3 regions of the Terribacillus sp. AE2B 122 genome follow, and region 3 is predicted to be linked to each of the others. Evidence: riboswitches for the same ligand, from Rfam matches in the RefSeq annotation. Region 3 holds a riboswitch; each other region holds the start of a gene.
What was found. A riboswitch is a leader RNA that binds a small molecule or an ion and turns the genes downstream of it on or off. The one in region 3 is predicted to bind S-adenosylmethionine.
Positions count from the first base shown of each region.

Region 1 (10,640 bases), on a different contig from region 3:
GCTCTTTCTTATGCTTTTGAAAAGATACCGAGCTTTTCGATTCGTTTTGCCGCTTCCAGCAATCTTTCCTCCGTATCCAATAAACCTGCGCGAACATATCCTTCTCCATATTCGCCAAAACCATTCCCCGGAGCAACTGCCACATGCGCCTTTTCCAGCAGCAAATCAGCGAATTCCTCAGAAGTAAATCCGTGCGGAACTGGCAGCCAAACGAAGAAAGTACCTTTTGGTTCGGGTACATCCCAACCGATAGCACGTAAATGGCCGATGAAAGCATCTCTTCTGCTTTCATACGTGCGGACGAGTTCTTCCACGCATGTCTGATCCGTTGTCAGAGCGTAAGCAGCCGCCTCTTGCATGCCGCCAAACAAACTTACATAAATATGATCCTGGATTAAATTGATGCTTTCAATCACAGAGGCATTACCAACTGCAAAAGCGATGCGCCAGCCGGCCATATTATACGTTTTGGATAAGGTGTACATTTCAATGCCAACTTCTTTGCTGCCTTCGGATTGCAGGAAGCTTTGTGGTTTTTCACCGTCAAAGCCTAGTGCACCATAAGCGAAATCATGCAGCACACAGATTTTATGTTTCTTTGCCAGTTCCACTGTTTTATCGAAGAACTTCTGATCCGCTGTTGCAGCAGTGGGATTGTTTGGATAGTTCAAGAACATCAGCTTTGCTTCTTCCAGATCACGAGCAGGAATAGCATCATAATCAGGCAGAAATTCATTTTCAGCGGTTAATGGCATGAACGATGTTCGTGCTTGCGCAAGTTCGATACCGGACATATAATCCGGATACCCCGGGTCCGGAAGCAGTGCCAAATCACCAGGATTCAGCAGACATTGGCTGATTTCCACCAAACCTGTTTTAGAGCCGAACATGATGGCCACTTCTGTTGCGGGATCCAATTTTACACCGTATTCCCGATCATAAAAGTCGCAAACTGCCTGCTTAAGAAAATCAAAGCCTCTGAATGGTGAATATTTATGATAAGCCGGATTATCGGAAGCTTCCTTCAGTTTCTCTACGATATGCTGCGGCGTCGGCAAATCAGGGTTTCCCTGTCCGAGCTTGATGATATCGTGCCCCTCTTTCTCCAGCAGACCTACCTTATGTACTAAGCCGGCAAAAAACTGTTCCGGCAGTCGTTTCAATGCATCCGAAAACGGAAAATCCATCTTACTCACTCTCCTGTTGTTTCACTCTTCTTATTCTGACTATTACCAATCTTGACAGTCTTGGAAATAGAATGCGATAATGAACAAATCATACATGAATCACACACTCTTATCAAGAGAAGGCGGAGGGAATTGGCCCTATGAAGCCCGGCAACCGGTGCATTTGCACACGGTGCTAAATCCAACAGCGAAACGCTGAGGGATAAGGGGACTAGACACCGCCTTTCCCTCTTCCATATTCGTCTGGAAGAGTTTTTTTATGTAAAAAATCAATGAGGTGACAACATGACCATCAACATAAAAGGCGCTCCGAATTATTACGTCTGTGAGGATAATATACTGGAAAGTCTTCCAGCAAGGCTTTCGGAATTGAATTGGACAAATGGTTTGCTTATTCACGGAAATGCTTCCTGGAAAGCGGCTTCCCCATTCTTGGATCCGATTGATTTGCCAGTAAAACGAGTCGCTTATAACGGCCAGTGCACACATGCAGAAGCAGCTAGATTAGCAAACATCGCAACAAACGAAGCTGCTCAATTCATAATCGGTGTCGGCGGCGGAAAAGTGTTAGATACTGCCAAAGCCGCTGCCAATGATGCAGGGCTGCCAGTCATTCTAATTCCGACAATCGTTTCTAACTGCTCCCCATGGGCTTCACTCAGCGTTTTTTATGATGAAGCAGGTAATTTTGTCGAATATACCGTATTCCCACGCAGTGCATTTATGCTGCTTGTTGAGCCGAAACTTTTGCTCACAACACCTGTACCTTATCTGATTGCCGGAATCGGAGATACATTGGCCAAATGGTACGAAGCAGATGCACTTACCGAAAATATGACGGATCAGCCGCTTGCTGTTCAGATATCCCGCAACGCAGCTAAGTTATGCCGGGATATCCTTATTGCCGAAGGAGATGCAGCTATTTGTTCTTTACAAAGTGAACGTACTGACAGTGCATTTACCCGGGTTGCAGAAACTATCATTATGGCTGGCGGTATGGTAGGAGGTTTCGGTGATGAATACGGCCGAATTGCTGGTGCACATTCCATTCACAATGGACTGACAAGACTTGCAGAAACACATGAGCAGCTGCACGGAAATAAAGTAGCTTACGGCATTCTTGTTCAGCTTGCATTGGAAGAGAAGTTTGACGAGATTCGCACTTTGCTTCCAATTTATCAAAAACTCGGATTACCAACAGTACTTAAAGAACTTGGCGTAAAAGAGGATTTGGACAAAGCGATGAAAATTGCTGCAGACGGCGCTGTCGCACCAGGTGAATCCATTCATTTCATGCATGTTTCCGATTCAGATCAAGTCGTGGACGCCATGCGAAGTGTCGAGACATTCGTTGCGGCGAATAAGGGAGTGACACAATGAAACTTGCCTTAATTCAGCATGATATCGTTTTTGGTGATCCGGAAGCCAATTACAGAACAGTGGAAGCATTAGTTAATGAGGCACAGGAAAATGCCGATGTCCTCGTGCTGCCGGAGCTTTGGACAACTGGCTACGACCTGTCTAGGCTTGAAAGCATAAGTGATGCAGAGGGAGAAACAACGAAGCGATTCATCAGCAGATTGGCTAAAACACACCAAAAATATATCGTCGCTGGTTCCATTGCCAAGCAGACCGAAACTGGTGTCTATAACACGATGCTTGTCTTCGGACCAGCTGGTGAGCTGCTACATGAATATGATAAAGCGCACTTATTCCGGTTGATGGATGAAGAGAAGTTTATGACCCAAGGCGACAAATCTGCTTCCTTTTCCATTGGAAATAAGCGAGCAGCTGGCGTCATCTGTTACGACATCCGTTTTCCCGAATTCATCCGCACGCATATGATTCACGATCAGCAAGTGCTCTTCGTTGTTGCCGAGTGGCCGAAAGCGCGACTGGATCACTGGCGTGCGCTTTTGCTCAGCCGGGCAATCGAAAACCAATGCTATGTAGTTGCTTGTAATCGGGCTGGAAGCGATCCTGCCAATGAATTCGCCGGGCATAGCATGATCATCGGGCCATGGGGAGAGGTCATTGCTGAAGCTGGCGAGGAAGCTACCATTCTGTATGGTGAAGCAGTCCTTGACCAAGTGGATGACGTTCGCAGCCGCATCCCCGTGTTTCAGGACAGACGTCCGTCCATCTATGATGTAACATGATATTTTGACAATGTTATGACAAGTTCTCCCGATGAGTGGTAAATAGGGGCAAGCTTGCTTATACTATTTATAAATAGTTTTTGGGAGGGCTTTCATGCAAGCGACATTGAAATGGTTCCGTATCATCGGATTTCTCGAGGGGACTTCCTTGCTTTTGTTATTGTTCCTGGCAATGCCTTTGAAATATATGATGGATATACCGATCTTCGTCACCTACATAGGTGCCATCCATGGCGGTTTGTTCGTCCTGTATGTCATTTGGACTGGCTATACGACCCTGAAAGTTGGCTGGGGAATGAAATGGGCAATCTTAGCCCTGCTCGCATCCGTCATTCCATTCGGTTATTATATTTTAGATATGCGATTGCAGAAAACAGAATACGCATAAGAAAAAGCGAGCAGCGATGCTCGCTTTTTTTATACGAAAGCTGCTATAAAGAACCATACAATCATGATTAATTGAATTACAATCTTTGCTATCGATCCGCCAAGGAAACCTAGAAGTGAGCCAATTGAAGAATAGATAGCTTCCTTCGGTGTTCTTCTTTGGATAAGTTCTGTTATAAGCACAGCAACAAACGGCACGATAATGATACCAAAAGGCGGGATGATGAAGGAACCAACAATTACACCGATTGCTGCAATTCGTTCTCCCCACTTACTGCCGCCGAATTTTTTAACAAAATAACTGTTCGCGATAATATCCGAGATAATCAGAATCACCGTCAGGATAACCATCGCAATCCAGAAGAATACAGACAAATCTCCATCACTGAGCATGAACTGGAAAACTAGGAATCCAATCCAAAGCATAAGCGGAGAGGGAATGACCGGATAAACAATTCCCGCGAAACTAGCGATGAATGCCACCGCAATAATGATCCAAGCAATTATATCTAATGCCACAACCAATCCTCCATATCTTACCTTGATAGTACGTATTATGACATATGAAACAGCAAAAGGAAATTAAAGACTGAGCTTCTCGAAGAATGATGTGTTATGGCGGACACTTGGGTGATCCGGGTTATAGAACACAGCTTTTTCATGAGCTGATTTTGCCTCGTCAAGCAGTCCGATCCGGGAATAGCAAAGCGTCAGCTGCAAATACGGATACCAAGTCGTATAAGCAGGTACACTGAAGCCCGGCAGCTCCTTCCCTTCATAATCCAAGGCCTGCTCATACCAATATGCAGCTGCATCATAATTCCGATCCTCTGTCAGTAAGTCACCGATTAAACAGCAGAATTCCGGTCGCGGCCGGTCATAACGGAAGGAACGGAACAGGTGCATGCGATACCCTTCTATATCTCCTTCTGCTTTGCAGCAATCCGCCAGATATTGGCATGCCCGGATATTGTCCTCCACCCAGCCCTTTTCTGATTGAAGAAGCTCCATATAGTAAGACTTGGCAAGTTCGAACTTCCCGTGATCCTTCAGCTCATTTGCATAATAAAACATATCGCGTGGTGTCAGTTCCTTGCCAGAAGCGACAAAGGACTCATAAATCCTCATATTGCGGTCTGAAATCGTATGGTTTTTTTCGCTTTTACGGTGTGTGACAGCTATTTCCGATGCCACGATATTTCCGCCGAATTCTAAGTATTCATGGACGGCACCATGCCAGCGAAAATTCTTGCTGCGCTTTACTATTCGATTGCGCCTATATAGGTATAGCGGCCGGCCCTCACCATCCAAGCTTGTATGATAATACATCGACACGACATCCACTTCATCAGTCAAGCCACTCCATAAATCACGAAAAGCATCCTGATCCTTTGGCAGCAGCACATCATCAGCATCGAGCCACATGATGTATTCGCCCGTCGCCTTACTGAAGCTGTAATTTCGGGCAGCGGAAAAATCATTTATCCATTCAAAATCAAAAATACGCGTAGTGTACTGTGCTGCGATTTCCTTTGTCCGGTCAGTGGAGCCTGTGTCCACAATGATGATTTCATCTACCAGATTCTGGACGCTATCCAAACAGCCAGCCAGCACTTCTTCTTCATCTTTAACAATCATACACAAACTGATGGAACGCATAAGTCACCTCGGCATACATGATATCCTCACTATATGCGAAGCCTTTTGAAGAATTGCAGATGCGTTTTATCTCGTAACCTTCCAAATCCACCAAACCAGTACCGGCTGTGCAAGGAGCCTAGCATAAAGAAGTGCTTGGTCGGTCTCCTCAAAGCCTGGCGCAGGTATATCGTAGACGGCACTGTATATGTTTGCCGGAAAAATAGCAATCAGGTAGATGACAGTGATAATAGCCGTTAATTTCCTGGTAGCAGGCACCAATAATCCGATAGCTAGGAGAAACTCTGCTATACCGGTCAGATAAATCAACGTATAGCGCAGAGGTACGTACGCTGGCAGCATGGCCGCGAAGCCATCATCTAATACAAAGTGCAAAATACCAGCAACAACAAACATCAGACTAAATACATATAAGCCTACTTTTCTCACCTAAGCCGCTCCCTCTTTTTTCTTATGTAATACCCTGATCTCCTTCCCGGAAACTCCCCTCTCTGATTTCCCACTCTGAATAAACGACAGTTCCTAGCGGCAGTTCTCCCGACACTTGCCAATTGATTGCTTGCATGACCAAAGGTGAACTGTTCGAAATGGTTAAATTATCAATAGAAACCCATTCAGCTCCCAACGCATCCTGTCCTGCAAACTGCTCTGGAACCCGTAATTCTCCAGTTGCCTCTGCTATATAAAAAACTGCTGTATGGTGTACATGGGTAAAATCCTTCCACTGCCACGGAAGCATAAAATCGACAACACCAATCTGCTTCTTCACTGCTGCATTTAAACCTGTTTCTTCCTTCACTTCACGAATGACAGCCTCCAGTAAACCCTCCCCGCTTTCCAGACTTCCGCCTGGCAAATCATAGCGATTGATATATGGGCCCCTTCCTTTATGTATGACAAGCAGTTTACCTTTTTTATGTATAACAGCATAAACACCGAATGCACGATGATAATTATTCATTCCATCACTCCGTTCTATTTTTGTTGAATTTAATATTCTAATAATATAGAATTATTTACGAGGTGATAAATATGCAAATAATTCAGACGGGTTTTAAAGCAAAGCATGATTATACCATTCGTTTTGAAACATCGTTACTATGGGAAGCAGCTTTAGGAATTGCCGCAGTAACGAATGCTTCACTTGCTGGAACACTCGAGCATGTAGAAAAGATGTGGGATGATCCCGAAAATGGCTTTTCGGAAGAGCTTCAGCTCGAACTGCAAGAAATTCATCAATCCAACACCTGGAAGACGCTGCTTCAGCTGCTGCACCACTCAAATGCTGCAACCTTGGATGAGTGGACAGCTGAGGTCTTCAACATGCCGGAACAGACATTACGGGAACAAAGCTTTCCCTACATTGGAAGCTCATTCGAAAAACATCGAATAAAGGCTGCTAAGGGGAATGAAAGCGCATTGGCCACTCTGCAAAAGGTTACTGCAGATAACCCTTTCTTCCCAGATTATATCGCTTTTATTGCCAACGCAGATATCTCTTTCCTGAAGAAACACTTGATCTCCGTTATGACAAAATGGTTTAAGGAAGTGATCAGACCGCAGGAAGGGATTTTGCAGGATATGCTGGATCGAGATGTATCGAATAGAGAACAAAAGCTGGATGCAATGGATAAACTGACCTTTATTCGTTGGGTTACAAACAGTACAAGCTACAAACCCGATGATGCTATAAATACAATATTGTTTATTCCCCATTTCCACTACAGACCGTGGACCATCAGTGCAGATCTGCCTGGTACGAAGGTTTTTTATTATCCAATTCACGCTAATAGCATCGATCCAGAAAACAGATATAATCCGGATACGATGCTTGTAAGAAAGTATAAAGCATTGGGTGATGCAACCAGACTTAACTTGCTAAAACGTTTGTTGGAAGGTGAACAAACGCTCCAGCAATTAACAGAGCAGCTTCCAGTTGCGAAATCAACACTGCACCATCATTTGAAGATGCTCAAATCAGCCGGACTTATCGGGTCAGATAAACAGGCTTATTACGCAAATAAAGATAGTATCACTTCCCTAGATCATGATCTACAGTCATTTTTGGAAGAGTGATCACATGATTGTGCAGAAGATCACGCTAACCCATCCGCTATCACGCCTGATGATGAGTACTACAATGGCTTCCATGGCCGGGCAGGTTTACAGCATCCTGCTCCCGCTACTGGTGCTTGAAGTAACCTCTTCCACTGTTGCCGTTACGATTGCTATAGCTGCAGAGCGGGCAACGATGCTGCTGCAGCCTCTTATCGGTCCTTTTCTCGACCGTGCAAACTGGAAGTATGTACTGCTATTTGCTGACTTTGCCCGATTTCTCTGTTTTTTGCTGCTAAGTATATTCGCTGTAAACGGTCAGATAAGTCTCCTGCTTATCTGTATCATATCCATGTGTATCGGATTCGCTGGTCAATTCTATCAGGGTGCTCAGTTTACTGCCATTCCACATCTAGTTGCCGATCGACAGCTTCATTTCGCTAACAGTCTGGAAAGTGCTATATTTCAGCTTACCATCGTGATTGGTCCGAGCATAGGCGGTATTTTTCTACTATTCTTTAGCATCCATTACAGCTTAATAGCAGTATGTGGACTTTCCTTACTCGCCGTGTGGTTAGTGCTCCTGCTTCCATACGAGCAACAAACAACCAGCTCCAGAACTTTCTCCATATCCCAATACATACACGAGCTGAGGGAAGGATTCTCTTTCATTTATCAACAGAAAGAAATTTGGTACACCAATCTTATATCACTAATCTCCAACTTCGGAATACAATTTCTCATTGTTTTACTGGTCATCTATGTAAACCAACTCACAAAAGATCCTTTGCTGCTTGGCATCGTATTATCTTCTGGGGGAATCGGGGCCATTCTAGGTACATCTCTGGGTTTCTTTGCCGATCGGTTCTCTACATACAAACAGATATTATTCGCTGCTAAAGTGATTGGCGGTTTATCCATCATCTGTGTTGGGCTGACGGATACTATCTGGCTGACGGCTTGCTTCAATATGATTGGAACAGCAGCTGCAGGTGCCGTTAACCCGATCATCAAAACAATTCGACAACGCTATACACCACGGCATTTACTAGGTCGTGTCCAATCCACATCCCGCTTCATAACATTTACCTTACTTCCAGTTGCTTCTGTTTGCGCCGGTCTCTTATCAGAGTGGATTGGTATCGGGGGAACAATTGTAATTGGAGGATGTGTTGCTAGCATCTCTGGTCTGCTTGTATATAAATTGCCTCAGAAACTATAAAAAGAAGGCTCCTCATATTATAGGAGCCTTCTTCATTCATTTCTTTGTATTATTGAACACGAGGGAAACCGAAACCGGAGGCATAATCATCACCTCTAGCAGCACCATAGCCGCCAAGAATATCGTTACCACGAGCACGGGTCTGCAATGTCTGTCTCACTTGGGAGCTGCTCAAGCCAGTGTTTTCTGACCAAATCTTAGCTGCCAAACCAGAGATATGCGGTGTAGCCATAGATGTACCAGTCAGTGACGCATATGTGTTCCCTGGATAAGTGGATAGGATAGCTGATCCAGGAGCTGATACTTCCACATCACCTTGCTGCACAACATAATCACCATCTGTACGACTGTAGCCTCGGGAAGAAGAATCGGCAACTCGGTATGTACCGTTTTGCTGACGGTTCTCCAAGTTTGCTACTGCAACAGCTTCTGGCAGTGCAGCAGGATATCCGATTGAACCTTCATACGGGCCGGAGTTACCCGTAGCTGCGATGACTAATGCACCTCTGTTATTTGCATAACGAACTGCACTAGAGATGAGAGAATCCTGTCCCCCACCAAGAGACATTGAAATGACGACTTTCTCTCCACGGTTTGCTCCATCATCAGCAGCTTTCCGGATACCGTTTGCGATGTCATCGGAATAGCCTCGCCCATCATCACCGAGTACTTTATAAGCCCAAAGATCTGCTTCCGGTGCTACACCAAAGATACCCGAACCATTTCCGCCATTGGCAAGTGCAGAACCAGAGACGTGGGTACCATGTCCATCACGATCGACACAAGTGCCATTCACTTGTCCACTGGATGCTTGGGTAAAGTCAACACACTGCTCTACATTTGCAGCAAGGTCAGGGTGGTTAACAGACGTGCCAGTATCTAGAACAGCGATGTTGATATTATTTCCACCGCTTGTTTTAGTTATGGATGAGTTATTATAAATTGCATGAATTCCCCACGGTGTACGGTCTGATACAGCTTGTGTCGATACATCCCGTTTTTCAGACACTTCCTGCTTCGTATATACACTTACTTCGGTTACTTCCAGGGCTTTGTCAGCTTTTAGCTCCTCGAGCTCTTTTTCAGATACCTCAGTTGTAAAGCCTTCATTACCGAAGCTGTTGCGGACGCCATGCTCTTCCTTGACCTCGTCGGTTGCTTGAGTGGAAAACACACCATCCTTCTGCTTAACGAGAACGCGGACTTCCTCATTCTTTGCCGTTTCATCAGGTGCGGCACCAGCTTGTAACGGCTGGAATACAGATAACCCTATCATTGCAACAGCAGCGACACTTACCAGTTTTCTTTTCATTCAATCACCTCGCTAGATTTTATAGTCACTGAAGTGGAGTCCGACTCTCTGCCCTTCTAGACTCTCAGAAACTATTACAGTAAATCTAGCATAGGCTATCCTGGAAATGTATTGGGAAAACAGACGACAGCAATACACAAAAAAAGACATTATTCCAATTTCTATTTCCTTTTTCCAGCAGAATGTTTGCCTAATAGAAACTTTCTGTGATAAAAGGTGGAATAATGCCGTTCTGTGAATCTATTAAAATTGTAAACTAGTCATTATGGCAGTGTACAAAAGTGCCGAAGCAACGAATGCGGCCGCCAATGCGAAGCTTGCTGCAGCTCTTTTTTTGAAAAAATAAACGATACTTGCCAAAAACAAGCCAAATCCGATAAAGCAAGCTACCCCAAGCACTCCCCAGTGCCAGGTTGCGACACTTTCAGCTGTCACACTAGGAAAAATGCTGCCGAAAATCAAGGCAGATCCCTCATTGCTTAAGGTCGCTGGAATATCAGCTGGTGTAGCAGAAGTGCCGAGTATCGCTGTGCAAATAAATATAATCGCTAGCAGGATCGCTTCGGCCCGGATCCAGTTAAGCGGTCGAAATGCAGGATCACGATGAGCTTTTCTTGCCAAAAAGCCGTTAATGACAGCAAATACAAGTACTGGTATGA
Region 1 is NZ_LR700947.1:80,152-90,791, forward strand. It holds gene AE2B122_RS14365 (pyridoxal phosphate-dependent aminotransferase) at 9-1,187, opposite strand; SAM riboswitch class I at 1,294-1,396, shown strand; gene AE2B122_RS14370 (iron-containing alcohol dehydrogenase family protein) at 1,473-2,567, shown strand; gene AE2B122_RS14375 (carbon-nitrogen family hydrolase) at 2,564-3,346, shown strand; gene AE2B122_RS14380 (DUF3817 domain-containing protein) at 3,441-3,734, shown strand; gene AE2B122_RS14385 (DUF456 domain-containing protein) at 3,764-4,252, opposite strand; gene AE2B122_RS14390 (glycosyltransferase family 2 protein) at 4,316-5,392, opposite strand; gene AE2B122_RS14395 (hypothetical protein) at 5,459-5,821, opposite strand; gene AE2B122_RS14400 (NUDIX hydrolase) at 5,844-6,353, opposite strand; gene AE2B122_RS14405 (helix-turn-helix transcriptional regulator) at 6,425-7,468, shown strand; gene AE2B122_RS14410 (MFS transporter) at 7,473-8,669, shown strand; gene AE2B122_RS14415 (S8 family peptidase) at 8,719-9,981, opposite strand; gene AE2B122_RS14420 (copper resistance D family protein) at 10,225-10,640, opposite strand, start outside.
Region 1: linked by a shared signal. The riboswitch ahead of AE2B122_RS14370 (iron-containing alcohol dehydrogenase family protein) and the one ahead of AE2B122_RS12430 (LLM class flavin-dependent oxidoreductase) in region 3 are both predicted to bind S-adenosylmethionine.

Region 2 (10,640 bases), on a different contig from region 3:
GCTCTGTATCAAAGTTCCCCAGTTTAGGATTTTCAAATTCTGCATCAAACACAAGGAATGGACGCCCGCTGATATCCAGTGCTACAAAGCCTAATGTTTCATCCATCGGTACAAAGGCATTGCCATAGCGATTGATACCTTCCTTCGAACCAAGCGCTTCTTTCACCAGCTGACCAAGCACGATACCGGTATCTTCCACTGTGTGGTGACTATCGATATGTAAATCTCCATTGGCTTCAACCACTAGACCAATTCTGGCATGGCTTGCAAATAGAGTCAGCATGTGATCGAAGAAGCCTACTCCTGTATTGATTGAGATATTGCTGTTATCATCCAGATTCACCTGCATATTGATGTCTGTTTCGAATGTTTTACGAGCTTTTTCTGCTGTACGCATGAATAATGCATCCCCCTGTCTCATTTGAACCGGATATTGATTGAATCACCATGACCTGTTAGCTGTTCTTCCTCAGTAAGCTGTGTGATGGCCATCCTGCCTTGCTGCAATGCTTCTTTATCGTAATACGTGTATGTCGTTTTCTTAATAAAATCATCCACACTGAGTCCTGATGAGAATCTTGCTGTGCCGTTTGTCGGCAATACGTGATTTGTTCCCCCGTAATAGTCACCGAGTGCTGTAGGAGAATAGGAACCAAGGAAGACGGATCCAGCATGTTTTATCTTTCCTAAAGTTGATAACGGGTCAGCTGTCTGGATTTCCAAGTGTTCTGGAGCAAAGGCATTCGATAACTCGAAGCTCTCGGCCACAGAATCTGTCAGAACAAGCGCACTGTCTCCATTGATTGCAACACTTGCTATTGCTTTACGTGGCAGCTTTTCCAGCTGGCTTTCCAGCTCTTTTTCTACTAATTGAATCAAAACCTCACTGTCTGTCAAAAGGATCACTCTTGCATTTTCATCATGTTCTGCCTGAGCCAGCAAATCTGCTGCGATAAATGCAGGATCTGCTGCGTTATCCGCTATGATTGCCACTTCCGATGGACCGGCGATCATGTCTATTCCTACCTGCCCGAAGACAAGCATCTTCGCAGCAGCTACAAATGCATTACCTGGACCGACAATTTTGTCGACTGGAGTGATTGTCTCTGTTCCATATGCCAAAGCTCCAATCGCCTGGGCACCGCCAATTTTATATATTTTATCCACACCGGCAATTTCAGCTGCAGCCGCTAAGACCGGAGCGATCGCTCCATTATCCTTTACCGGTGTTACCATAATGATTTCCTTCACACCTGCCAAACGTGCTGGAATAGCGTTCATCAAAATTGTCGACGGATATACCGCTTTGCCTCCAGGTACATAAATTCCAATTCGCTCCATCGGCAGGACGAGCTGACCGAGCTGTTTCCCTTCTTCAGCAGCCATGATGCGAGATGGAGTAACTTGCTTTTCATGAAAGGCACGAATATTTGCAGCAGCTTCCTTTAAAGCAGTCAGTGTTTCGGGTGACACTTTGGCTTTTGCTTCCTGTATCTCGACTTCGGAAACTATAAGGTTATCTGTTGTTGTACCATCGAATCGTTCGGTGTATTTCTGGACAGCCTGATCACCTTCCAACTGGACATCCTTTAAAATAGCCGATACAGACTGAAGGACTTCAGGATCAAAACCGCTATCGGCCTTCCTGGTGCAAAACTGTTCCAGGAATTGCGTACTTGTTAGTTTTTTCACGATTGCGCCACCTCTTCCTGTAAGGTAGAAAGGTAGGGCTGAAGGATATTACGTTTCATTTTTAAAGATGAACGGTTAGCGATGACTCTGGCCGTGAAGTGCTGGATATCTTCGATCACTTCCAAACCGTTCTCTTTTAAGGTTGTGCCAGTCTCGACGATATCGACGATTGCATCAGCCAATCCGAGCAGCGGCGCCAATTCCACGGAGCCTTCCAACTTGATGATATCGACGGACTCGCCTTTTTCTAAGTAATATTGCTTCGTGATATTGGTGTACTTGCTGGCGATTCGTTTCTTCCGATCTGGCCAATCTTTGTCCTTCTCAGCAGCAACCGCCATCTTACAAGCTCCGAATGGTAACGGAAAGAGATTGAATACATCCGGCTGGAATTCAGCAATGATGTCTTCTCCTACGATTCCTAGGTCGGCAATACCATGCTGTACATACGTTGTCACATCAACGCCCTTAGCGAAGAAATAGGTTGCTTGATCTGTTTCAACGCTAAGTTTACGTCCTTTTTCTACTAATGGTGTACTGTCGATGCCTCGTTCTTTCAAATATGCGAGAAATTGCTTTTCTACACGACCCTTGGTTAATGCAATAACTGGTTTCATTTCTCGACCACCTCGTATCCTTCTCGGCTCTGAATGACGTGATAAACTCGATCATAATTTTCGGCTGTTGCTTCTGTCCTTACGTCTACTACCGCATCTGCGTATTTATAGCGCAATGCTTCAGCTGCAATCAGACCTTGCTCATCTGTCAGCAAGCAAATACGTTCCTGTTTTTCTGGTGCCGGCAGCGCAGCCGCAAGTACATCCATATCAAATGCTAAGCCGACAGCGCTCATCTTTCCGCCAAACTGTTCATACAGCTCGTCATACCTGCCTCCTGAGAAGCATTCAGCTCCACTTTCTTCCAGGAAACCTCTGAACATGGCGCCATTGTAATATGGCAGCTGCTTTACACGTCCCAGGTCGACGATGACATCCTGCCCAAGCTCCTCAAGTGCGGCTGCAAGCTGCTGAAGCTCTTGGATAACAGGTAATAATTTGGAGTTATTTTCCCACGCCGCTGCGAATTTATCTAAAATGGCTGTTCCGCCGAATGCATCTGCTAAAACAGCTACTGCTTCAGCTGTTTCTTCATTTCCCGCTTCCTTCACAAGACGATATACTTCATCTTTTCGCTTATCATGCATTGCCTGTCTAATTAGAGAAGCAGCTGTTTCATCAAGTTTTAGAGAAGCAATGAATGTCTCGAAGATTTCCGTATGCCCTAACTCAATGCTATACTGCTGCAATCCAAGTTCCCGCAGGAAGCGAGCAGCTGTGAACAAACTTTCATATTCTCCGTACAGACCTGGAGTCCGAATTATTTCGATGCCAGCCTGATGGCTTTCGACACCTGTATGATCTTTTTTGAATACAGATCCGGCATAAGCCCATTTCTGCTGATCCGATTGCTGATTTGCAAGAGCACGGGCAACAGCAATTGTCCAATCCGGACGCAATACTTCGATTTCTCCTTCTTCATCAAACCATTTGAGCATCTTTTTAAGCGTCATACCGGCATAAGGATTGGTAAATGTTGCGCTATACTCAATAACAGGTGTTTCAATAGCTTGATAATTTCGTAAATTCACGACAGACTGGAACTTTTCGTATATACTGACACGATTGACAAGCTGTCGACCTGTCAAATCACGGCTTCCTGCTGGTAAGAACATCTATAAGCCTCCGATTCTTTCTTTATCATTCTACCACTTTACTATGATAAAGGATTTCTGTTGATTTGAATGTAACATAATGAGATACTAACGTCAACACATAACGAAAGGAGCAAAACTATGCAAGGAGATTTTCACGTACATACCCAGTATTGCCAGCATGGCGCAGACGATAAAATGGAAGCCTATGTCCTCCAAGCAATAAAAAAAGGACTCACTCATTTATCGTTTACAGAACATGCTCCACTCCCAGAAAGCTTTACAGATCCTGCCCCACATCGTGACAGCACAATGGATCGGAACAATGTTGAAGCTTATGTAATGGAAGGAAAAGCGCTGCAAAAACAATATAAAAATGATTTGCAGATTAATATAGGCTTTGAAGTAGATTATATCAGAGGCTACGAACAAGAAACACAAACTTTCCTTGATACGTACGGTCCAGAAATGGATGATGGTATTCTTTCCGTTCATATGCTGCAAGCACCGGATAAGTCTTTCTTCTGCATTGATTACAGTGAAGAGGAATTCGGGCGTGCTGCTGATGTATTTGGCGGATTGTCACCACTATATAAAACTTATTATGAAAATCTGCGGGCTTCACTTGAAGCTGATCTTGGCTTCTTTAAACCAAAAAGAATTGGTCACATTACGTTAATTCAAAAATTTCAGCTAGCTTATCCGAAGCCAGCTGAATTTTCAAAGGAACAGCAGAACATTCTGGAAATAATGAAGGAAAAAGGTTACGAACTCGATGTGAATACTGCTGGTCTTTATAAACCATTATGTAAAGAAATCTATCCACCAGCTGAACTTATAGCGTACGCAGCAAAGATGGGAATTCCACTCGTACCTGGTTCAGACAGTCATGCGGCTGGGGGAATTGGTAAGGGTTTTGAATATTTATCTGATTATTCTCTCCAAATTCCGCAGAGGTTAACTTTATAAATATGCAAAAAACAGCTGCCCAGGTGTCCCAGGGCAGCTGTTTTCATACTTACTGAATACTATTGAAGTTTTGTTGTTGTCATTTCCCTCAGTAAAGTCTGCCTGGTATATTTTTTATATTAGGTAGAACCAGTTTTTAACCACCAAGCTAGTATGTGGTATCCCAATTCTGCTTGTTCCGAAATTGCTTCTATTTCCATAGTAGAAGAAAGTTTAATTAATACACATTATGCTCTAATGGAGAACTGAAAAGTCATTCTCCCGAAGTATTTTTCTTCTTCGGATATCCAATTAAGATGGCGATAATACCACAAATTCCTACCATGATTGGATAAAAACTGTATGGGATAATACTGATTGGCGATATTCCTGCTACGGTTGCAGCAGTCAATAATTGAGCTCCGTATGGCAAAAGACCTTGGATTGAGCAAGAGAAAAGATCTAATATACTAGCTGATTTTCTCGGCTCTATCCCATACTGATCTGCAATATTCTTAGCTAATGGACCAGTAATTAATATAGAAATCGTGTTATTAGCAGTTGATACATCAGTTAGACTCACAAGTCCGGCGATACTAAATTCGGCACCCTTTTTCGTTTTAATTCTTCGCGTTGCCAGGTGCAGAATATAGTCGATTCCTCCGTTAAACTTAATTATCTCTACCATTCCAGCTATTAATATTGCAAGGAAGGCAATTTCATACATACCTGCCATTCCATCACCAATCTGTTGCATCAGGCTCATGAAATGGTAGCTGCCATCTATCAAGCCAACGGCTCCCGCGAGAACAATTCCTAAAACCAGTACGAGGAAGACGTTCATACCGATTAAAGCAAAAACTATAACTAGAACGTAAGGAACTATCTTTATCCAATTATAGCTTATATGATCTACTTGAGCTGATTCACCCATTGCAAGGAATCCTAAAATGATGCTCGTAACAATAGCTGCCGGTAACACAATCCAAAAATTAACTTTAAATTTATCTTTCATCTGTGCGCCTTGCGTACGAACGGCAGTTATCGTTGTGTCTGATATGAAGGATAGATTATCACCGAACATCGAACCACCAACAATCGCTCCCATTACCAAAGCCATCGAAAGACTGGTTTGATCACTTATCCCAACTCCAATTGGAGCTAGTGCTACAATTGATCCAACCGATGTCCCCATCGACAAGGAAATAAAGCATGCAATGACAAATAGGCCAACAACTAGTAGGTTTTGCGGAACGACTGATGTAGTGAGGTTTACAGCAGACTCTACTGCTCCCATGCCTTTGGCAACTTCAGAAAACGCTCCTGCTAAAATAAAAATAATCACCATCAGCATGACATTGGCATTACCTGCACCTTTGCAGAAAATATCAACCTTTTTAGTAAGAGATTCTCTTCGATTCATAGCCAAAGCTACACCCGCTGCTATTGTGATTGCTACTATGACCGGAAAGTTATAAAAATCTCCTGTGATAATTCCTGATCCAATAAATAAAACTAGAAAAACAATAAATGGGATGAGAGCCCATGGATTTGCATTCTTCATTGTTCCACCTCTGATTTTGTTTTACGGCAAAAAATAAAGCCCCATCTTAAATCCATAAGAAGAGGCTTTATATCTATAAAACACTCTTCTTATCTATCAAGCCGCAGCTTGCTGGATTTGGCACAGCAACTTAATCACATAAGCTCCGCTGCCGAGATTTCTTCGGGCCAGTCCCTCCATCTCTCTAAATAAGAAGAAAAGAATATTTTTTTCACAGTAAGTAGGATTATACACATCTCCTTACCTTTTATCAATAGTTTTAGAAATCCTCGATAATGCTTTCATTATAGCTCCTTATTAGAAAGACAATTACACGTGAACATCCCTCTTTTACGCTCTTTCAAAATTGTTGGCTGTAGCGGCTTCTAATTCAAGATTATTTCATCCTTAAAAACTTTTCGTTTCTAATTTCATGAATGTTTAATATGAATGAAGCAGGAGATCGCTGAATAAAAATATAATTAAGTAAGTTTATGCGATTAGATTTGTAAGTCATTTAACACAGCATTGCTTCGATTAATTATGAAGCGTGATTTATATGCATTGCAAACTGCTAACTTTATTTGCAATGTAAGCTCCCTTTATATGAATAGGAGGATATAATGTTCTTCATTTTTTTAATTTACTTATCATTTATCAGCTTAGGATTACCTGATTCTATACTGGGGTCTGCGTGGCCGCTTATGAACACTGACCTTGGCGTTCCGATTGGGAATGCAGGTATTGCTTCTATTATCATATCTATAGGAACAATAATATCCAGTCTGTTTTCATATAGATTAATTAGAGTTCTGGGTACTGGTAAAATCGTTATAATAAGTATAGCTATGACTGCTATTGCACTGCTTGGTTTCTCATTTTCACCTTCTTTTATATGGCTATTATTATGTGCCATACCACTAGGTCTAGGTGCCGGAGCAGTGGATGCAGCTTTAAACAGGTTTGTTGCTACTCACTACGAAGCAAAACATATGAACTGGTTACATGCTTTCTGGGGAGTTGGAGCCCTACTCGGTCCTGTTATTTTATCCGTATTGGTTTTTTGGGGGAATTCTTGGAGAAGTGGTTATTTCACCATTTCAATATTGCAGTTTGCATTAGTCCTGCTGCTACTATTTTCACTTTCAAAGTGGAAAAAATACGAAGATACTGATAGTAATAGAATTCAATATACGAAAGAAATCAATTCAGAAAGCAAAATGGGATTGCTGAACTCGTTTAGGAGAAAAGGTTCTGCCTTTGGAATGGTATCATTTTTCTTGATAGCATCAACTGAGGCCTGCATGATGCTTTGGGGTTCTAGTTATTTAGTTAGAATAGAAGGTATTCCACCCGAAAATGCCGCTGGCTGGATCTCCTTATACTTTCTTGGTATGACGGCTGGCCGTATGTTAAGTGGATTTCTTTCAATCCGCATTAACAATGAATCTTTGATTCAGATAGGTTGTACTTTGACTGTTTCTGGTTTATTGATTATGTTACTTCCATTACCAATCATTTTTACACTATTATCATTTATAATTATAGGGATGGGTCTTGCACCAATCTATCCTTCCATGTTGCACCAAACTCCTGTTTATTTTGGTAAACATAATTCTCAAGCAGCGATGGGGATTCAAATGGCCTTTGCTTACACAGGAGCTACTCTTGTTGCACCCTTATTAGGACAGTCGCTAGCGACTATTTCCTTTTTAATATTCCCTTATTTTCTTTTAGCTTGTGTAGCCGGAATAATGTTCTGTCGATTGATTTTAATACGCTCAAACAAAACTGGTGTTGAGCCTAAACGACTGAGTCAATGACTACCATCTTGAATTTCCTGAAATGGCAGAACATACTTATTTAAGTTGTCTGATATTATAATCTATCTATATTAAGGAATGAGGTTTTTTACATATGGTTAAGAGTATTAAAGATAGCCTGCACAATAGCAGCATGTATCTGCCAGGAGATAAAGAGTTAGCAGAACACCAAAACTTATGCCTAGAACGACTGTACGACTTTAATCAAACACGTCCAAGCGAATTGAAAAAAAGAGAAGCTTTACTCAAAGAGATGTTCGCTGACATTGGGGAAGATTGCTATATCGAGCCTCCACTTCACGCAAATTGGGGCGGCAATCATGTTCACTTTGGAAAGAATGTTTACGCGAACTTCAATTTAACTTTAGTTGATGATACTCATATTTACATTGATGATTATACTATGATAGGCCCTAATGTAACGATCGCAGCAGCCGGGCACCCTATCCTACCCGAACTGCGCGAAAAAGCGTATCAATTTAATGTACCTGTAACTATAGGAAGAAACTGTTGGATAGGTGCTGGTGCCATACTTCTTCCAGGTGTTTCTGTAGGAGACAATACAGTCATTGGAGCTGGTAGTATAGTTACGAAGGACATCCCTTCCAATGTTGTAGCTGTAGGAAATCCTTGTCGAGTACTCAGAGAAATTAATGACTATGACAAAGAATTTTATTTCAAGAATCTAAGGATAGTGGAGAAATAATTAAGAAGCCACACTTTACTTCAGGTGTGGCTTCTCTTTATAAGCTTGAACAGTCCTATACTTCAATGAAAACGTCTTAAGAAGTGTTTGACCTGAAAAAAGGCGCGAGACAAATCTTTAATAAATCGTTGGAATCATCCCTCCATCCATTCGGATTGGGGACCCTTTAAACGCTGAAGCATAAGGACTACATAAGAATACAGCAAGTCTTCCTATCTCGATTGGTCTAATAAATCGCTGTATGTCAGATTGAGGTTGATTATTGATCATAAAATGTTCTTCTTTTTCTGCAAATGTCATGTCTTCATCAGTGTATAATCCCTCAATAATTTGTTGAACATTTTCAGACAGAGTGGGTCCTGGCATAATTGTATTAATCGTAACTTCAGATCCTTTTGTTAAAATGGACAAACTCTTTGATAAAGACAAGAGCATGGATTTTGTCATACCATATTGAGGCATTAGCCCAGAAGGCATTACTGCTTCTTCACTCGCAATAAAGATAATACGGCCATCATTATTTTCTAACATTTTCGGTAAATAATATTTGGATAAGCCATTTGCCGCCAAGACGTTGGTACGGAAGTATTTCTCCCATATGTCATCGGTGATTTCTTCATATTGCATTATTTCATAGATGCCCATGTTGTTAATTAAGATATCTACATCCGGGAATTTCTCTAATAATGCTTTCCTTTGTTGAATATCAACAATGTCAGCTGCAGCATTTAGCGGCGTAGTAGCTGGATAAGCTGTCTTGATTCCCTTAACAATTTCTTCTACATCTTCATTATTCCGCCCATTTATAAGGACGTTAACCCCTTCTTTAGCTAGTTCTAAAGCAATTGCTTTCCCTATTCCCTTTGTAGAACCAGTAACTAAAGCAGTTTTATTATTTAATGCCATTTCCATCTTGTTTTCTCCTTTGATATTATTTATTAATGTTATTTTCAGCCCGCCAATTCAATGGGGTATTCCCTTCCCAGAAACGAAAGGCACGATAGAATGAGCTTTGATCTTTATAACCTAGAAGGAAAGCTACTTCTTTAAGATCTAAAGTTGAGTTCGCTAAGTATTCTCTTGCCTGTTCATGACGTACTTCCATTAATAGCGTTTTAAAGCTAGTTTGTTCATCAGTCAGCCGGCGTTGCAAGGTACGTCCGCTCATACCAAGTTCACTTGCAATATCTTGTAAGTCTAGATTTTCCTTAGTTAAACTGCGTTTTAAAATCCACTTTACTATCTCTTTTATAGAGGGACTGTTCCTGTATCTTTCTAATGTTTGATCCAATACTGGAGTTAAAATCTCCAGCAATTCATCATTGTAAGAAATAAATGGACGATCAAGATCCTCTCTGTTCAATGTCAATCGGTTACGTTCAGCGTTGACTTTAACAGGACAACCAAAGTAATCTTCAAGTTCTAGTAGTTGATTCATTGAATGTGTAAGTTCTACTGAAGTTGCTTTTATAGGCAAACCAGTGCCGCGGCGTCCAAGTTCTAGTAAAAACACAAGTAACGTTCCAATTAGCACTGGCGGTACAGGCAGATCAGCATTCTTCCAAGTGACTTCAATCGTGCATTGGGTACCTTTTTCTACAATTTGAATATTTTCTGGAGGACACATTTTTTTGTAACGAGCCATTCTGTTTAAAGCATCCCTATAGTCACGGGCATGATATGCTGCCAGTACAGGTGATGGATATTGAGCAGTTTCAATTGCTGTTGGAAGCATAAGCATTCCAGCGCCTGTGTTATCAATAATGTTAGAAAAAGCTTGCCATATTCTGATATATTGCTCTGTAGTAACCTCTGATTCAGTTATGACGGTAAGAGGCATCTTTGCTTTTCTAACCACTTCTTGAGCAGGAATTCCAAGTTGAAAAAAACCTTTCCAGAGTCCGTCTGGAATCTTTATATAAATTTGTGCAGTCATGAATTGTACCTCTTTCTATCTATACATTAAGTAGTGGACACTTAAGTATGATGAGTCAAAGCGATAGTAATTTTATTTTAATTATAATAGCTAGTGAAGTAATTAGCATTTTCCGACAATACACTTGCATTAGACGTCAATATGCACACCCTTGTACCTCCATTTATCTTAAAAACGCAAAAAAGCTCGAAGCCCTTAGCACTAAGGGTTTCGAGCTTTTTAAATTTATGATTCCGTCTGGACTTGAACCACCGACCGCTTTTTCAATTTTTTCCGAACTT
Region 2 is NZ_LR700942.1:678,937-689,576, forward strand. It holds gene hisB (imidazoleglycerol-phosphate dehydratase HisB) at 1-397, opposite strand, end outside; gene hisD (histidinol dehydrogenase) at 418-1,695, opposite strand; gene hisG (ATP phosphoribosyltransferase) at 1,689-2,309, opposite strand; gene AE2B122_RS03510 (ATP phosphoribosyltransferase regulatory subunit) at 2,306-3,424, opposite strand; gene hisJ (histidinol-phosphatase HisJ) at 3,545-4,372, shown strand; gene AE2B122_RS03520 (Na+/H+ antiporter NhaC family protein) at 4,626-5,915, opposite strand; SAM riboswitch class I at 6,002-6,110, opposite strand; gene AE2B122_RS03525 (sugar MFS transporter) at 6,518-7,717, shown strand; gene AE2B122_RS03530 (sugar O-acetyltransferase) at 7,812-8,423, shown strand; gene AE2B122_RS03535 (SDR family NAD(P)-dependent oxidoreductase) at 8,541-9,335, opposite strand; gene AE2B122_RS03540 (AraC family transcriptional regulator) at 9,355-10,359, opposite strand.
Region 2: linked by a shared signal. The riboswitch ahead of AE2B122_RS03520 (Na+/H+ antiporter NhaC family protein) and the one ahead of AE2B122_RS12430 (LLM class flavin-dependent oxidoreductase) in region 3 are both predicted to bind S-adenosylmethionine.

Region 3 (10,640 bases):
AGCCATGATTAATGATCCATCAAAAATTGATTTTTATTATAAGTTGTTAGTAGAGAAAAACTCAGCGTATGAAGGTACTTTTTATGTTGGCGTTAAAACAACAGGAGTATTTTGTAGACCTACTTGTCCAGCAAAGAAACCCAAAAAAGAAAACTGTGAATTCTTCAGTACAGCAAAAGAAGCTGCGTTAGCATCATATAGACCATGCAAGAGATGTCAGCCGCTTAGCTTGCCTAGTGTATTGTCACTAGAAGTTAAGAAGTTGGTTATAGCAATCGAAGAAAATCCTCAAAAAAAGTGGACGGATAAGGATTTCGATAATCTTTCTATAAGTGCTAATACAGCAAGAAGACAATTTAAAAAGCAGTTTGGTATGACTTTCATAGAATATGCGCGATCTCGCCGTCTTGGAATCGCTTTTAATCATATACGAAATGGTAAATCTTTAATTGATAGTCAACTGGACAGTGGATTTGATTCTGGAAATGGATTTAGGGATGCTTTTTATCGAATAATGGGTCACGTACCCAAAAGAACGAAAGATGTAAGACTTTTAAAATCTAAGTGGATTGAAACAAAGTTGGGATCAATGGTTGCTATCGCAGATGATAATGCATTATTCCTTTTAGAATTTGTCGATAGAAGAGGACTGGAGAGTGAAATAAATAATTTGAGAGCCAAGCTTTCAATTGCCATTGTACCTGGGACAAATAGCATCTTAGAAAAACTCGAACTCGAATTAAGCGAATACTTCGATGGTGCAATAAATTCTTTTACCACACCAGTCTCTGATGAAATAGGAACAAGTTTTCAAAGGAAAGTTTGGGAAGCATTAAAAAATATCCCCCGGGGTCGTACCATAAGCTATAAAGAATTGGCAGTTCTTGTAGGCAGCCCAACAGCATATCGTGCTGTAGCGAGAGCCAATGGAGCTAATCAGATATCATTAATCATTCCTTGTCACAGAGTGATTAATGCCAATGGAAACTACGGGGGTTATGGAGGGGGAATTCAAAGAAAAGCCTGGTTACTTGATTTAGAGAAAAACAACGTTGTTTTGCAATAGGATAACTTTTAATATCATTCAATATAGTATAAATCAATTAGCCCTCTTCTTTGGTGGAAGAGGTTTTTTTATATAATAGATCAAATAAAAAAACAATAGGAGGACTTATGTTAGCTATAACATATCGCAACAGGTGCCAGCCAGCTTGGCTTTTATTCATTATTCGTTCTCGTTAGTTCAATTATCATTCTATCTATAGGTGTAATTTTAAGCCTTCATGAGATGCCTTAAATCCTAACTTTTCATAGAATTGAAGTGCTACGGGTCTATTTTTATCTGTTGTAAGTTGAACTATATGACATCCGCGTTTTTTAGCACGTTGAATTGCCCAATTAATTAACTTGGATCCTATGCCTTTTCCGCGTTCTGAGGATTTAGTACGAACACCTTCAATTGTGGCCCTCCATCCTCCCTGATAAGTAATGTACGGAGTAAATGTAATCTGCTGAACGCCTATTATCTCTACGCCATCTAACAATGAAGGGATTCTAAGATGCTGAAAGAATAATTAGGTATTAACAGCAAAGTGATGATTAAATATTACACAATAAAGATTATAGAAAGGAAAGATGCAACTGTGAAAGTTGAAAGGAAATTGGCCAGGTCTTCGATCGATCGAGTGAGTTTTGGTGTGTTAGGCGGTATAGCTCAATTTTTTGGTTGGAATGCTAGGTTGCTGCGGATAATATTTTTATGTATAACGCTCTTTACATTCAATTTCTATTTAGTTGGTTTGTATATTGTAGCAATTATATTGATGCCTGATGAAAGACATTAGAAAAGAATCCTGTTGGTTTTTTAAAGATTGGGCTTTCTAAATAAATGAATACTTGTGTCACAATTACATTATACAAATATTTACATACATCAGAAAGTGTTATTGGTTGAAAAGCTACCTCTACTTGAAAAATAGATTACTTCATTCAAGGATACAGAAAGGGATATTTAATATGATGATAGGTATTATTGCATTAACAGCTATAGCTATATCGATTGCGCAGTCCTATGAACTATTAAAATCATTAAAAAAGCAGAGTGGACGAAAAATAGTGATTCTAACATCTGTTGGTACCATATTAACAGGGGTGTTTTGGGCTAAAGATTCCACATTCAAGGCATATTGAACGATTAAGAGGCTACACAATTTTGAAAATATAAGAATTGAATTGGTTCGTAGATAGAAATGAGGATTTTTGTTGCAAATGCAACAAAAATCCTTTACTATTTATAAAACGAAATATAAATGGAGTTGTATATATGAAGGAGATTCTACGTGAAATAGGAATGATCGCCAGGGCATTGGATTCTATAAGCAATATAGAATTTAAAGAATATGATCTAGCTAAGGGACAGTATTTATATCTTGTCCGGATTGTTGAAAACCCAGGGATCATTCAAGAAAAACTGGCCGAAATAATAAAAGTGGATCGAACAACTGCAGCGCGTGCTATTAAAAAACTTGAGATCAATGGTTTTATCGAAAAGAGAGATGATAAACATAATCAAAAAATCAAGAAACTGTTCCCGACTGAAAAAGGGGAACATGTTTATAAATTCATAAGCAGAGAAAATGATCATTCCGATAAGGTAGCACTAGCTGGGCTGTCCGAAAGGGAAGTAGAAACCATCTACAAACTTCTTCAAAAAGTCAGAAAGAATATTGAAACTGACTGGGAATATGTGAAAAAAGGGAACAAGCGAAACTATTGAATATGAGGGAGCTACACATTACTATGACATCTATCAATATTAGAAAATGCAGCATGGAGGATCTACCGATACTTCAAGAAGTTAGCATCGAAACTTTCAGCGATACTTTTAAGGACCAAAACTCACCTGAAAATATGAAGGCTTACTTGGAAAAAGCATATAACACGAAAAAGCTGGACATGGAATTGTCGAATACCTCTTCGCAATTCTTTTTCATTTATTTGAAAGAAGAACTTGCTGGATACCTTAAGGTAAACACAGATGATGCGCAATCTGAGGAAATGGACGACGAGTCACTTGAGATTGAAAGGATATACGTAAGAAGCAAATTTCAAAAACAAGGTCTAGGTAAGTTCCTGATGAACAAGGCAATAGAAATAGCGGCTGAATTGAATAAGAAGGTCATATGGCTTGGAGTATGGGAAAAAAATCAAAACGCAATAGCTTTTTATAGCAAGAATGGTTTTGTTAAAACTGGAGCTCATTCGTTTTATATGGGTGACGAAGAACAAGTGGATTACATCTTGGCTAAAACACTTGAATGATACGGTTCTATACATGATGTAAAAAAGAACAACAAGTACTCAGCTTGTTGTTCTTTTAATTACAGCCTTATTTGTAGTTTCGTTAGTTAGGAAGGTTAGATTTGCTGCTATTGTTTCTATTAGAGTTTATATAGCGTGCTGCATCTCTTTTGGCTTTTTGAGCAACGGCTGCAGAGATTTCATCTGGAGAATGAAAAAGATCTTTAGGAGTGGTGACAGTTATAATGACTACAACAAGCATGCCGATCAAGAGCAATAACATCTTACGTCTCCTTTTGTTTTTTCTAATTATTCTCATTATAAAATCCCCTTGTGTACATTATGTGTTGTCTTGCATTTCTTTTTGAATAAAAATTATTGACATGAGATCGATTCCAGAATGTATGCTTCAGTCGTATTTATTACAAGTGAAGGAGATCTGATATATGTAAAACTGGTCGTAATGGAATAGGACGCAAAGAGGGGAGCTTCGCTAAAAAAGCTTTCTGTTGAAACACATAAAGAAAATTGTGTACTGCTTATAATTCAAAATGAAATAAGATACATTTTATACACTATTAAATTAATAAGTATTGGCAAAAGGAGCGTCTCACAATGAAAATTGAGCATATTGCAATCTGGGTGAAAGATATCGAGCGAATGAAGAACTTTTATATGCGATATTTTGGAGCAGAGAGTAACAGTTTGTATGTGAATGAAAAGAAAGGATTTGCTTCTTATTTTCTAACTTTTTCGAGTGGATCTAGATTGGAATTAATGAAGAAAGTGGGGGTCAATAAGGAAATGCTGCCTAATCAATTGGGTTGGGCGCATGTGGCTTTTTCTGTTGGAAGTAAAGACGAGGTTGATACGTTAACCAAAATGATTAGGGAGGACGGTTACACGATCAAAGGTAATCCTCGCACTACAGGTGATGGCTACTATGAGAGCGTTATAGAAGATCCTGAAGGAAATACTGTAGAAATTACTATATAGGAGGGATGAGCAAGGGATGTTTCTAACGGGAAAAGAGAAAATAGTAGCGCGTGATTGTATCTTCAGCAAACAAAAGAATTAGTAATGAATAGATATTTTTCGGATAACAACTATCTGATTTCAAACTTGAAGGCGGTTTTATTGTCTCCTGATTATGGGGATTAATCCTTATTGGTAAGCCTTTCAGGAGTAACAGTTACTTTTCGAAATTTATAAAAACACACTTACATACGGGGGAAAAGTCCCTGGGTGTGAGTGTGTTTATTTTTGCAGGCAGTCATTCTGCCTCTTGCATATCTTTAAGCGTATTTAAATATTCTACTCCCCATGAATCCATTACGGAAATGATCGGGCGTAATGAATTTCCTAATTCACTAAGTTCATATTCCACTCTAGGCGGCACTTCTGCATATGCATACCGAACTAATATTCCATCTGCCTCCATTGCTCGAAGGTTCTGGGTCAAAACCTTTTGGCTGATACCGTCTATGCTTCTGCGGAGTTCATTGAATCTTTTCTTCCCTTTAAAAGCTGCTGTAAAATAAGTAATTTCCACTTACTTCCTATTAAGCCAACTGTCGTAGCTACCGGGCAGACTGGGAGATCTTTTTTTGCTATCAAACCGATATACCTCCATTAGTTTCAAATGGGCTGTTAGTTTAATTAATATCCTTGCAGTCTTATTGTAACTTTGCGGATAGAGGGGCTGCAACTACAAAAAACTCACTAAAGTAACGCTGCGAAATAATAGTCTTTGTTGAATTAAAAAGTATTAACTTCAAGATTTTAAAGGAAACGACCATTTCTATCTAGTATATATAAGAGGATTGAGGATTTCTTAAAAATAGAATTACATGGTTTTATTCTAATTTTGTAAGGGGTTATTTAAGGTGAATTTTGTTGTGAGTAAGGAATGGCTAGAGGAACATTTAAATAATGACCAGATTAAGATAGTGGATTGTCGTTTTGACTTAGGGAATCCGGAAAAAGGAGCCATGCTTTATAAAGAAAGTCATATTCCTGAAGCAGTCTATTTTGATTTAGAGAAACAGTTATCCGCTCCTGTTTCAAAGCATGGGGGAAGGCATCCGCTGCCTGACATAGCTCAGTTTAAATCTGACATAGAGAAAGCCGGAATCGACAATGCAAAAACGGTAATTGCCTATGACGGTGGAGAAGGATCATATGCTTCTCGATTTTGGTGGCTGCTTCAATATTTAGGCCATGAAAAAGTATTTGTATTGAACGAGGGCTTCAAAGGTTGGGATGAGGCAGGCTACGTGACGACAAAAGATATACCTGACTATGAAACAGCCGAATTTGAAGTGAACATTAGAAATGAGATGATGGCTTCTTATGGGGAAGTAAAAGAAGTTGTCGAACAAGAGAAAAAGTCTCCAATGTTGATAGATTCAAGAGAGGGACGACGCTACATAGGCGAAGTGGAACCAATTGATAGAATACCAGGCCATATCCCTGGCGCCATCAATAAATTTTGGGCGGAAGGATTGGAACAAGGGTCATTTAAAGATAGCAAGGAACAGAAGAAAAGATTTGCTGAGCTGGATTTTAAAGATCAAATTATCGTGTATTGCGGATCAGGCGTAACAGCTGCTTCCAACTACATTGCTTTGAAAATGGCTGGGTTTGATAATGTAAAGTTATACGCGGGCAGTTATAGCGACTGGGTTTCGTATGAGCAAAATCCCGTAGCGAAGGGGAAAAATCAATAACCAAGAAAAACCCTAATATATTATAGATTGGAGATCTTAATATGGACTATCAATACCTTGGTAAATCTGGTTTGAAAGTAAGCAGACTTTGTTTAGGTACGATGAATTTTGGTACTACTACGGAAGAAAAGGATGCATTTCGAATTATGGATGCAGCACTTGATAGCGGTATTAATTTCTTTGATACAGCGAATGTATACGGTGCAGAAAATCGAGGCCTTACAGAATCAATTATCGGAAGATGGTTCAAGCAAGGCGGAGGTCGAAGAGAGAAAGTGGTCTTAGGTACAAAAGTATACGGAAGCATGCATAATGCTGCCGATGGTCCAAATGATGAGGCGGGGTTGTCATCGTATAAGATTCGGCGACATCTTGAAGATTCTTTAAAGCGCTTGCAAACGGATCACATTGAGCTGTATCAAATGCATCATATTGATCCTGCCGTTACTTGGGAAGAGCTTTGGGGAGCCTTTGAATTAGGAATAAACCAAGGAAAGATAGGTTATGTCGGCTCCAGTAACTTTGCTGCATGGCAGCTTGCCATGGCTCAAGGTGCAGCCAAAAACCGTCACTTCTTAGGGCTGGTATCGGAGCAGCATAAATACAACCTGAACTGTCGATATGCTGAGTTAGAAGTACTTCCAGCAGCAAAGCATCTTGGCATTGGAATGATCACTTGGAGCCCTCTGGATGGAGGTTTGCTCGGCCGCAATGCACTCAAAAAATTGCCAGGAAGCCGAAGTGATAAGATTGGTGATAAAATCAATGCGCAGCGTGATCAATTGGAACAGTTCGGTCAACTGTGTGAAGAATTAGGAGAAACACAGGATAATATTGCCTTAGCATGGCAGCTTGCAAATCCCGCAGTAACAGCGCCAATTATCGGGCCACGTACGATTGAACAATTCGAGAGTACGTTAGATGTACTTGAAATCAATCTCGATGAATCTGTTTTAAAACGACTGGATGAGATCTTCCCAGGTCCAGGTGGTTCGGCACCATATGCATATGCATGGTAAAAGGAAAACTCCTGAATCCACTATGGATTCAGGAGTTTTTTTTACTGCCGAAGAGCTGCATCCGCAAGCGAATAAACTACCGCATCATCAGTAGGCGGATTATGTAATCCAGCCCTTACATCACGAAAGTGGCGCTGCAGAGGATTGTTGGCAGACAAACTTCTGGCTCCGACTATACGCATGCAGAGATCCACAACTTCATTAGCTTTATTGGTGACAATATGCTTAGCAGCAGCTAAATCCGGACTCATCTCAGTTCTCTTTTCAGGATGCTCAACCCACTTTCTAGCTGTAGCGTAAAGCACTTCTCTGGCGTTAAAGAGAGCGAGCTCTATTTCACCAATTTTTCTTCTAACCTCTGGGACATCCTTAATTGGACCCGGCAAGGAAACAGGATGAAATTTTGACGCAAATTGAATAGTATAATCTCTTGCGGCAACAGCTATACCAAGGTAAACAGCAGCGATCTGTAAGTACCAGCCTCTTGGAGTGGAGGTGCCTTTGTTTTCTTCTACAAGCAACGCATCCTGATCAACTAGTACATCTTCTAAAATTAAATCATCACTTCTTGTTCCTCTCATTGCGATGCTATCCCATGTTTCTACTACAGATACTCCTTCCAAGGAGTGATCAATTATAAAGAAGCCTTTGTTTCCGGAAGGAAGTATAGTCGCTGTGGCAATGCTGTAGTCTAAAGCAGCAGCCATGGAAGCAAAGGATTTACGGCCGTTAATTCTCCATTTCGAACCTTCCAGTTTTGCAGTTGTCCTTGGAGCAGCTCCTCTTGAAGGACTTCCAGTGGCGTTTTCTGTTTGAACCAAGTTAAGAAGAATTTTATCATGTATGATTTTGTTGCTAAGATCCTGAAAACTTTGTTCATCCCATTTTCTGCTTTCGGCATTTTCCAGTACAACACCAAGCTGCCAGCCAAATGATAGAGCAGTAGGAGCATCACCTTGGGCAAGTATCTCTTGAACTTGTAAGTACTCTACAAGATTTAATCCTTTGCCTCCATATTCCGTCGGCACAGTCAGCAACAAAAAGTCATTATCTTTTAACGCTTGAAAGTTTTCATAAGGAAATTCACCGCTGGCATCGATATGAGCTGCACGTTGTTTGAATTCTTCAGAAAGGCTCTTTGCTTGCTGTATCACTTGATCAAACTCTTTTGATTTCTCTTCGGTTTCTCGCATGAACATTCTCCTTATCCAATAAATTAAAAAACCTCTTTCGTGAGAAAGAGGTTACGTTTATGTATGTATCTCTCTCATCTCTCAGACATCTCTGTCTGCTGGAATTAGCACCTTACTTCAAACAAGCGGTTGCTGCAGGGTCGTTGGACCAGTTCCTACCCTGACTCTAGATAAGTGTGTTTATTCAGTTGTCGGCATAAATATATGCCATATACGGAATATTGTCAATTATATATTTAATTTAGAAAACTTGATTGACAGGCAATGGACGGTCCTGTATATTGAGCTTTAATTCAATAAGCATTTCTTATCCAGAGAGGTGGAGGGACTGGCCCTTTGAAGCCTCGGCAACAGACTGCTGCAGTACTGTGCCAATTCCAGCAAGCTACTAGCTTGAAAGATGAGAAGAGAGTGGACGTTGTACGCCTGCGTCGACTAAGTAAGACCTCTTCTTAATCTGAGAAGGGGTCTTTTATTTTGTATAAAACGGAGGGGTAAAAGTGGGAAAACAAATCATTCTGAATGCATTCGATATGAATAGTGCGATGCACAATTCGCATGGGTTGTGGAAGCACCCAGAGAGTAAGCGGCATCGGCAATATAAGGATTTGGATTATTGGATTGATCTTGCGAAGCTATTGGAACGCGGCAGGTTCGATGCGATTTTCTTCGCCGATGTGCTGGGTGTGTATGATGTTTACCGCAATAGTAAAGCGCCTTCCATCCGTGACGGCCTGCAGGTTCCCTTGAATGATCCAGCTTTATTAGTTTCAGCAATGGCCAGTGTTACAGAAAATTTAGGGTTCGCGGTCACGGTGAGTACTACATATGAACCGCCATTTGGGAATGCACGACGTTTTTCCACGCTGGATCATTTGACGAAGGGGAGAGTGGCTTGGAATGTCGTGACTTCATACCTTCCGAATGCTGCCCGTAATTTTGGCTTGACCGATATGATCAAGCACGATGAGCGGTATAAGATTGCCGATGAATTTTTAGAGGTTTCTTATAAGCTTTGGGAAAGCAGCTGGGAGGAGGATGCGGTTGTTGAAGATCCGCAAAACCAAGTTCTAGTAAAGCCTGAAAAAGTGCATGAAATCAATCATGAAGGTCATTATTTCCAGGTTGAGGGACCGCATTTGAGTGAGCCTTCTCCGCAGAGAACTCCTGTTATTTATCAAGCAGGTACGTCTGAAAAGGGACGGGAATTTGCTTCTAAACATGCGGAATGTGTATTTGTTGGAGGACCTACGCCTGAACGTATCCGTTATTATGCAGAGGATATAAGGGAGAGAGCTGCCAAGCATGGTAGAAATCCAGATCATATTAAGATTTTCTCTTTCCTAAGCGTTATTGTAGCGAAAACAACGGAAGAGGCACACCAAAAGTATCAGGAATACACGAGTCATTGGAGCTCAGATGCAGCTAAGGCGCAATTTGGTGCAAGCGGCTATGACATTTCCGAATATGAGGAACTAGATCCTGACGAGCCGTTTATATACGGCAAAACAACCGAAGGAGGTCACTATAAAGCAGCCTCGTTGACAAAGGATGCAGCCAAGCAGCTGACAGTAGGCGAAGCATTGAAGCGGTTTGATACCCCTGACAAAAGTTTGATAGTGGGGAATCCAGAAGAGGTAGCTGATGCTATCCAGCTTCAATTCGAGGAATCTGGAGTGGACGGGTTTAATTTGAACCACCTTGTTACTCCTGGAGATCTGGAATCTTTTATTGATCTGGTTATCCCAATTCTTCAAGAACGCGGACTTTATAAACAATCCTATAAAACAGGAACATTGAGAGAGAAATTGTTTGACTATGAATCAGGCAGACTGCCATCTGGGCATCCTGCAAGTGACTATCGATCGCCCGAAAATACCAACAGGAGAGGGAGATGAAAGGTGATAAAACTGGAAAACATCACAAAGAAGTACAGCAGCAAAGGAAAGGAAATCGTTGGCGTTGACGATGTGACACTAGCCGTTGAAGCTGGGGAAGTATTTGGAATTGTTGGGTACAGCGGAGCAGGTAAGAGTACGTTGCTGCGGTGTATTAATTTATTGGAAAAGCCGACGTCTGGGAAAGTCTTTGTTGATGGAGTTAATTTGCATGAGCTGTCTCCAAAGGAATTACGAAAAGCAAGACAGTCAATTGGCATGATCTTCCAAGGTTTTCATCTGGTCTCCTCTAAAACGGTATTTGAAAATGTAGCATTTGCATTAAGAGCTGCCGGAGCAGACAAAAAACAGATCAAGCAGCGAGTAGAGGAGCTGCTTGCCCTCGTTGGATTGGAGGATCGAAAGGATCAGTATCCAGCACAGCTTAGCGGCGGTCAGAAGCAGCGGGTCAGTATTGCTCGGGCGCTTGCGAATCAGCCGAAGATCCTTTTATGTGATGAA
Region 3 is NZ_LR700946.1:2,079-12,718, reverse strand. It holds gene AE2B122_RS12485 (bifunctional transcriptional activator/DNA repair enzyme AdaA) at 5-1,066, shown strand; partial or broken gene AE2B122_RS12480 (GNAT family N-acetyltransferase) at 1,260-1,538, opposite strand; gene AE2B122_RS19515 (PspC domain-containing protein) at 1,596-1,844, shown strand; gene AE2B122_RS12470 (MarR family winged helix-turn-helix transcriptional regulator) at 2,324-2,776, shown strand; gene AE2B122_RS12465 (GNAT family N-acetyltransferase) at 2,800-3,321, shown strand; gene AE2B122_RS12460 (hypothetical protein) at 3,404-3,619, opposite strand; gene AE2B122_RS12455 (VOC family protein) at 3,916-4,296, shown strand; partial or broken gene AE2B122_RS12450 (winged helix-turn-helix transcriptional regulator) at 4,574-4,917, opposite strand; gene AE2B122_RS12445 (sulfurtransferase) at 5,187-6,029, shown strand; gene AE2B122_RS12440 (aldo/keto reductase) at 6,071-7,048, shown strand; gene AE2B122_RS12435 (acyl-CoA dehydrogenase family protein) at 7,090-8,241, opposite strand; SAM riboswitch class I at 8,313-8,418, opposite strand; SAM riboswitch class I at 8,546-8,648, shown strand; gene AE2B122_RS12430 (LLM class flavin-dependent oxidoreductase) at 8,742-10,139, shown strand; gene AE2B122_RS12425 (methionine ABC transporter ATP-binding protein) at 10,143-10,640, shown strand, end outside.